One region of the Stenotrophomonas sp. GL_111 genome, then DNA from elsewhere that is predicted to be linked to it. Evidence: predicted binding sites of a transcription regulator. Region 1 holds the regulator's gene; the other holds the start of a gene.
What was found. Region 1 encodes FliA, which starts transcription of late flagellar genes. Its sites were predicted from a motif close to TAAAGTTTNNCNNNCNNNGGCCGATAA; they were not measured.

Region 1 (3,344 bases):
CGGTGCAGCGATGGCGGCGCGCGGGGCAGCGGCGGGCGCGGCGGCCACCGCTTTGGCGCCGGGGACCGCGCCGCCGTGCAGCTGGTCCAGCAGGGCTTCGAATTCGTCTTCGCCGATCAGGCCGTCGTCGGCTTTTTTTTCAGCGGCCACCGCGGTCGGTGCGGCGCCGCCGTGCAGCTGGTCGAGCAGGGCTTCGAACTCGTCATCGGTGATCAGCTCGCCGCTGAGGGGGGCAGCCACGGCGGCGGCCGGGGCCGGGGTAGCCGGGCCGTTGACGTCGAACTGGGCGATCAGCTCCGGCGGTGCGTAGCCAGGCTCGGTACCGGCCGACACCGAATCGAGCATCGACTGCAGGTAGTCCAGCGACTGCTGGGCGGCATCGAAGTGATGCGCCTGCAGGGTGGCCTTGCCCGAGCGCGCCATGCCGAGGGTTTCCTCGGCGGCATGGCACAGTTCGACCATGGCCTGGATGCCGAGGAAGCCGGCACCGCCCTTGAGCGTGTGGAAGCCGCGGAACACCGCATTGAGCTGGTCGCTGTCCTGGGGCGACTGCTCCAGCGACACCAGCTGTTCGCCGAGGCGATCCAGGATCTCCTGGGCCTCGAGGATGAAGTCGGCAGCAATATCGTCTGGAACAGCACTCATAGGATTACAGCCCCAGATCCGAAAGCAGGTCGTCGGCGTCCACCTGCGACACCTGATGGCGGTCCAGCCCGGACACGGCCGGGCCGGCCAGGCCGTTGTCGCGCTTGTGCGCGGTGTCATCCTGCGGCGGCAGGCCGAGCGCACCAAAACCTTCGTGGACCCGGCGCACGATGCCGACCACACGGCGGATGATCTGCCCGGTCAGGTCCTGGTAGCTCTGGGTCAGGGCGATTTCGGTGAGGTTGTGGCGGATCCGGTCCAGCTGCTGGTCCTGGTCGGGGGTGAGCCCGTTGGCGCGCAGCTGTTCGGTCAGCGCCCGGCATTCCTCGGCCAGGTCCAGGGTGCGGTGGGTGGCCTGTTCGGTCATCGCCACCACGTGGTCCAGACGCGCGCAGGCATCGTCCAGCTCGCCGGCTTCACTGGGCAGGCTGGGCAGTTCGCCCAGCGCCTGGCCCAGCTCGCGGGCAAGCCGGTTCAGCCCGGCCATCATCGGCTGGGTACGCAGTGCGGCCAGCGCGTCGATCTCCTGGCGCCAGCCGGCCTCGTCACCGCTTTCCAGCGCGGCCAGGGCGTCCTGCAGGCGCTGCACCAGCGCGGATTTGTCGCTGAGGGTTTCCATCAGGCGCTCGCCGCCAGACGTTCGAAGATCTTGCCGAGCTTTTCTTCCAGGGTCTGCGCGGTGAACGGCTTGATGATGTAGCCGTTGACGCCGGACTGGGCTGCTTCGATGATCTGTTCGCGCTTGGCTTCAGCGGTAACCATCAACACCGGCAGGGTCTTGAGCTTGGCATCGGCGCGGATCGCCTTGAGCAGGTCGATACCGGTCATCACCGGCATGTTCCAGTCGGTGACCACGAAATCGAACGGCTGGCTCTGCAACAGCGCCAGCGCGGCATGCCCGTCCTCGGCTTCGGCCGTATTGGTGAAGCCCAGATCGCCCAGCAGGTTCTTGACGATACGACGCATGGTCGAAAAATCGTCGACGATCAGGATACGCATGTTCTTGTTCAAAGCACTTTCCTCGGTCTTAATTGTTTTCGAGGCCGGCGTCGGCCGCCTCGAAGATCTTCAGTCGGCCACGCAGGCGCAATACCGCCTGGCCATGGATCTGGCAGACGCGCGACTCGCTGACACCGAGTACCGCGCCGATCTCCTTCAGATTCAGTTCCTGCTCGTAGTACAGCGACAGCACCAGCTGTTCGCGCTCCGGCAACAGCCCGATCGCGTTGCCCAGCTCGCGGCCGAATTCGCCGCGCTCCAGCACCTGCTGCGGGGTCGGGCCACCCTGGGCGACGGTATCCAGTTCGCCCTGGTCTTCAATCCGTGATTCCAGGCTGAGTACCTGGCCGCGTGCGGCGTCTTCCATCAGGCGCAGGTAGTCGGGCAGGGGCATCTCCATCGCCGCGGCCACTTCGGTGGCGCTGGCGGCGCGGCCGGTGCTCTGCTCCAGCCGACGGATGGTGGAGGCAGCGTCGCGGGCACGCCGGTGTACCGAGCGCGGCACCCAGTCGCCACGGCGGATCTCGTCGATCATCGAACCGCGGATGCGGATCGAGGCATAGGTTTCAAACGAGGCGCCCTGGTCGGCGTCGTAGCTGCGCGAGGCCTCGATCAGGCCCATCATGCCGGCCTGGATCAGGTCATCGACCTCGACACTGGCCGGCAGGCGCGCGGCCAGGTGGTGGGCGATGCGCCGGACCAGGTCGGAGTGCTGGGCAATGCACTCGTTGGCGGCGGTGCGTTGCACCTCTTTGTATTGTGCGGCGCCTTTCATGCGGTCACCCCGCGTTGCTTGAGGATGCGTTCCAGGAAGAATTCAACGCCACCGCGCGGCTCGGTCGGGGCCTGCCAGCGGGCGGTACGGCGGGCGATCTCGATGATCGCCTGTGCGGCCGGGCTGGACGGGTAGGCCTTCACCACCGGCTGCTGGCGTTGCACCGACAGGCGCAGCCAGTCGTCCTGCGGCACGCAGCCCAGGTAGTTCAGCGAGACATCGGCGAGGAACTTCTCGCAGACCCGGCTCAGCTTCTCGTACAGCACGCGGCCCTCGTTGGGGTCGCGCACCATGTTGGCCACCACCTGGATGCGGTCCACCCCGCGCTCGCGCGAGAGCACCTTGATCAGGGCGTAGGCATCGGTGATCGAGGCCGGCTCGTCGCAGACCACCACCACGGTGTCCTGGGCGGCCTGGCAGAAGGTCAGCACGCCGTCATTGATGCCCGCCGCGGTGTCCACCACCATGATGTCCAGCTCGCGCTCCAGTTCGGAGAACACGTTGACCAGGCCCACGTGCTCGGCCGGGGCCAGCTCGGCCATGTGGCGGCGACCGGACGCGGCCGGCACCACCAGCACGCCACCGGGGCCTTCGATGATGACCTCCTCCAGCGTGCAGCGCCCGGCGACCAGGTCGGCCAGGGTCACCTTGGGCTGCAGGCCCAGGATCACATCGATGTTGGCCAGGCCCAGGTCGGCATCCAGCAGCAGGGTGCGTTTGCCCATGTCGGCGAGCGCCACGGCCAGATTGGCCGAAACGTTGGTTTTGCCCACGCCGCCCTTGCCGCCGGTGACGGCGATGGTGCGGACCGGGCCCAGCGGCTGGCTACGGGTAGCCGACAGCGGGAAGGTCTTGGTCAGCTTGGCGTACTCACGCGACGGCATGGTTCAACTCCGGGTTGCAGGGCATATCGGCCGCGCGGCGC
Region 2 (3,344 bases), 1.8 Mb from region 1:
AACGCGGAGATCTGCTGCAGGTTGTCGTCGCTGACCTGCATCATGGTGTTGAGGTTCTCCACCATCGCGCGGAAGTCGTGGTCGAAGCGCACCACATCCCCGCGCTGGCTGAAATCGCCCAGCGCCGCCGCGCCGGCCAGGTCGCGGATCTGGGTGTTGATCGCACGCAGGTTGGCCTTGGTGGTATCCATCGCCGCGGTGAACGCGGACTGTTCGCCGGGCAGGCGGTCCATGTCCTGGGACAGGTCGCCGACCGCATAGCGCTGCATCACTTCAACCAGGCGCCGGGTGACGGCGATGTTGGCCCCCACCAGCTGGTTGCTGTCTTCCACCATGCGACCGTAGGCGCCCGGGAACGCCGCCGCGTCCATGCGGTAGCTCAGTTCACCTGCGTCGTGGCGCTGCGCCATGTCCGACTGCGCCGCCATCACCGCCTGCAGCTGGCCGCGCATGCGCTGCATCGCCTCCAGCAGGCGGCCCACTTCGTCGTTGCGCGATGGCGGCAGCGGTGTGTCCAGGCGGCCTTCGGCCACCTCCACCGACAATTGCACCGCATCGGCCAGCGGGCGGATCGCCTGCCGGCGCAGCAGCACGTAGACGCTGGCACTGAGCACCAGCGCCGCGCCCAGGCCCACTGCCAGGATGATCCACAGCAGCTCGCGTGCCTGCGCGATGATCAGGGCATGCGGCACCACCACGCCCAGTGCGAAGCGCTCCTGGCTGTTGCCGATGCGCAGCGGCACGTAGGCCTTCACCTTGCCGGCCGCATCCACGTTGAAGTCTTCATACGGCTTGTCCGCGCCGACCGCCGCCAGGATCGCGCGGGTGGCCGCATCGTCGCGGCGTTTGCCGATCTCCTGCGGATCCTGCGCGGCCAGCACGATGCCACCCGGCGAGATCAGTTCGACCCGGCCCTCGCCCATCGGGCGCAGCTCGGCCAGCCGCTGCTGCAACGCGGCCAGGCCGAAATCCACGGTGACCGCGCCCAGGAACGCGCCCTGGTCCAGCACCGGCGTGGACAGCGTGGTCATCAGCACCGGCTTGCCGGCGATTTCATAGCGGTACGGTTCGGCCACGGTCTGCCGCTTCAACGCACGCGGGCGCAGGTACCAGTCACCATCGCCGGGCACGTCGTAGCCCTTGAGCACGTCCTGCACCGGCGCGCCGTCCTGCCAGGACCAGTAGCTCATGAAGCGGCCGGTGGCATCGTGCGCAGCGGCATCGACAAACGCCGCGTCCTTGCCATCGAAGGCCTGCGGCTCCCACAGCGTGCCCATGCCGACCCACTCCGGGTGGCTGTGCAGCTGCTGCTGCAGCACCTGTGCGGCGGTCTCGCGCGACAACGTGCCGGCGGCATGCTGCACCACCAGGCTGTCGGCCAGCGCCTGGCTGGTGGCGAAGGCACTGGCCAGCTCGGCACCCACCCGGCGCGCCTCGGCGTCGGCCTGGCTCTGCATGGTGCGGCGCGAGGACTCGACCAGCGCCTGGCTGGCCTCGTGGTAGCTGATGGCGGCGGTGACACCGAAGCAGAGCATGGCGATCAAGGCGGTACCCAGCATCAGCCGATGGGCGATGCTGCCGGGACGCTTGGCGGCAGAAGAGCGGGACGCAGGCATGGGGGCGGTTCCGGAAAAAGTACGGGTCAGCGGACGCGGTCAGGCGCCACTACGGCAACACGCACTCCATTGCGGTACAGGGCTGGATAACGGCCTTGGCGCGGCGATGTTGAGGACAGATTCCTGACCGGGTTCAGCGTAGGCCGCGCTACTGCGGCCAGCGGATCCGGAATACCGAGCCGCCCGTGGGCTGCCGATGACCGCTCAACTCGCCCCCGTGCGCGCGCGCGATTGCCCGTACCACCGGCAACCCGAGCCCGGTGCCGCGCGGGCGGGTGCTGCCCAGGATCCCGCCGCGCTCGAACGGCTCGAACAGCCGCTGTACCTGCGCTTCATCGATGCCCGGCCCGGCATCACGGACCTCGATCTGGCAGTAGTCGGGGAAGCACGCCGCCTGCACCAGCACCGGCCCGGGGTCGGCGTGCACACGGACGTTCTCCAGCAGCGCATACAACGCCTGGCGCATACGGACGCGGTCGCAGTGCACCAGTGCCGGTGATGCCTGCACCTGCAGCTGGAACCCCGCCGCCGCCAACCCTTCGCCCAGTGCCTCGGCCACGCCATCGACGAGTTCGGCCAGCGGCAGGTGCTCACAATGCAGGCGCAGGTTGTGGCTGTCCTGCAGGCTGAGCAGGCGCAGGTCTTCCACCAGCCGGTTCAGTCCTTCCACCTGCGCCAGCAGGCTGGTCAGGCAGGCGGCATCGGGCTGGTACACGCCATCGGCCAGACCATGCAGCTTGCCGCGCAGGATGGTCAGCGGGGTGCGCAGTTCGTGGGCGATCGCCGCGTTCCAGAACGCGCGATCGGCCTCGGCCGACTCCAGCCGGCGCGCCGTGCCATTGAAGTCGGCAACCAGCAGCGTCGCTTCGCCCATCGAACGGTCCGCCACCACCGCGCGCGCCTTGAAGTTGCCCTGGGCCAGTTCACGCAGCCCCACCGCCACCGAGTTCAACGGCACCAGCAGGCGCCGCGACAACCGCATCGCCACCAGCGCGGTGAAGCCAGCCGAGCCAAGCACGGTTACCACCACCCAGCCCCATTCCAGCCGCGACGGCATCATGTTGTCGGAGATCAGGTCGGGGTAGTAGTCACCAGTGATCCCATAGAACAGCAGCGACCACACGATCGCCCCGGAGGTGACCACCATGGTGGTCAGCGCCAGCGAAGCCACGATGATCGTACGCAGGCTGAAGGCGACCATCAGCGCACGTCGCCGTAGCGGTAACCGACCCCACGCACGCCTTCCAGTACGCCACACAACCCCAGCGCTTCGAGCTTGCGGCGCAGGTTGCTGACATGGCTGTCGATGGTGCGCTCCAGCGCCTGGGCGTCGGTCGAGCAGGCATCCAGGAGCTCGGCGCGGCTGTAGACCCGGTTCGGCCGCGCCGCCAGGTGACGCAGCAGGCGGAACTCGGTGAGCGTCAGTACCAGCAGGTGCGCACCGTCGGCGCAGAGCACCTGCGCGCTGTGCGCATCGTCGCTGATCCGCAGCCGACCCAGGCTCAGGCCGCGCTCCTGCGCCGCTACGCTGCGGCTGCCGGCACGACGCAGCAGGGCGGCGACCCGCGCCACCACCTCGGCCGGATTGAACGGCTTGACCACGTAGTCGTCCGCCCCCAGGCCCAGCCCGGCCAGCTTGTGGCCGTCGCCATCCATCGCCGTCAACACGATCACCGGCACCTGCGTGTCACGGCGCAGGTCGGCCAGGAAGGCCCAGCCGTCCATCAC

Region 2: AC3IPM_RS16985 (methyl-accepting chemotaxis protein) is a predicted target of FliA. The motif match lies at 1,703-1,729, and genes of this name have one in related genera.

Annotation. Positions count from the first base shown of each region.
Region 1 covers NZ_CM174421.1:2,026,799-2,030,142, forward strand. Annotated here, with positions in the region: gene AC3IPM_RS09305 (chemotaxis protein CheA) at 1-645, opposite strand, end outside; gene AC3IPM_RS09310 (protein phosphatase CheZ) at 650-1,264, opposite strand; gene cheY (chemotaxis response regulator CheY) at 1,264-1,656, opposite strand; gene AC3IPM_RS09320 (RNA polymerase sigma factor FliA) at 1,673-2,419, opposite strand; gene AC3IPM_RS09325 (MinD/ParA family ATP-binding protein) at 2,416-3,303, opposite strand; gene AC3IPM_RS09330 (AAA family ATPase) at 3,290-3,344, opposite strand, start outside.
Region 2 covers NZ_CM174421.1:3,820,042-3,823,385, forward strand. Annotated here, with positions in the region: gene AC3IPM_RS16985 (methyl-accepting chemotaxis protein) at 1-1,616, opposite strand, end outside; gene AC3IPM_RS16990 (ATP-binding protein) at 1,765-2,817, opposite strand; gene AC3IPM_RS16995 (response regulator) at 2,817-3,344, opposite strand, start outside.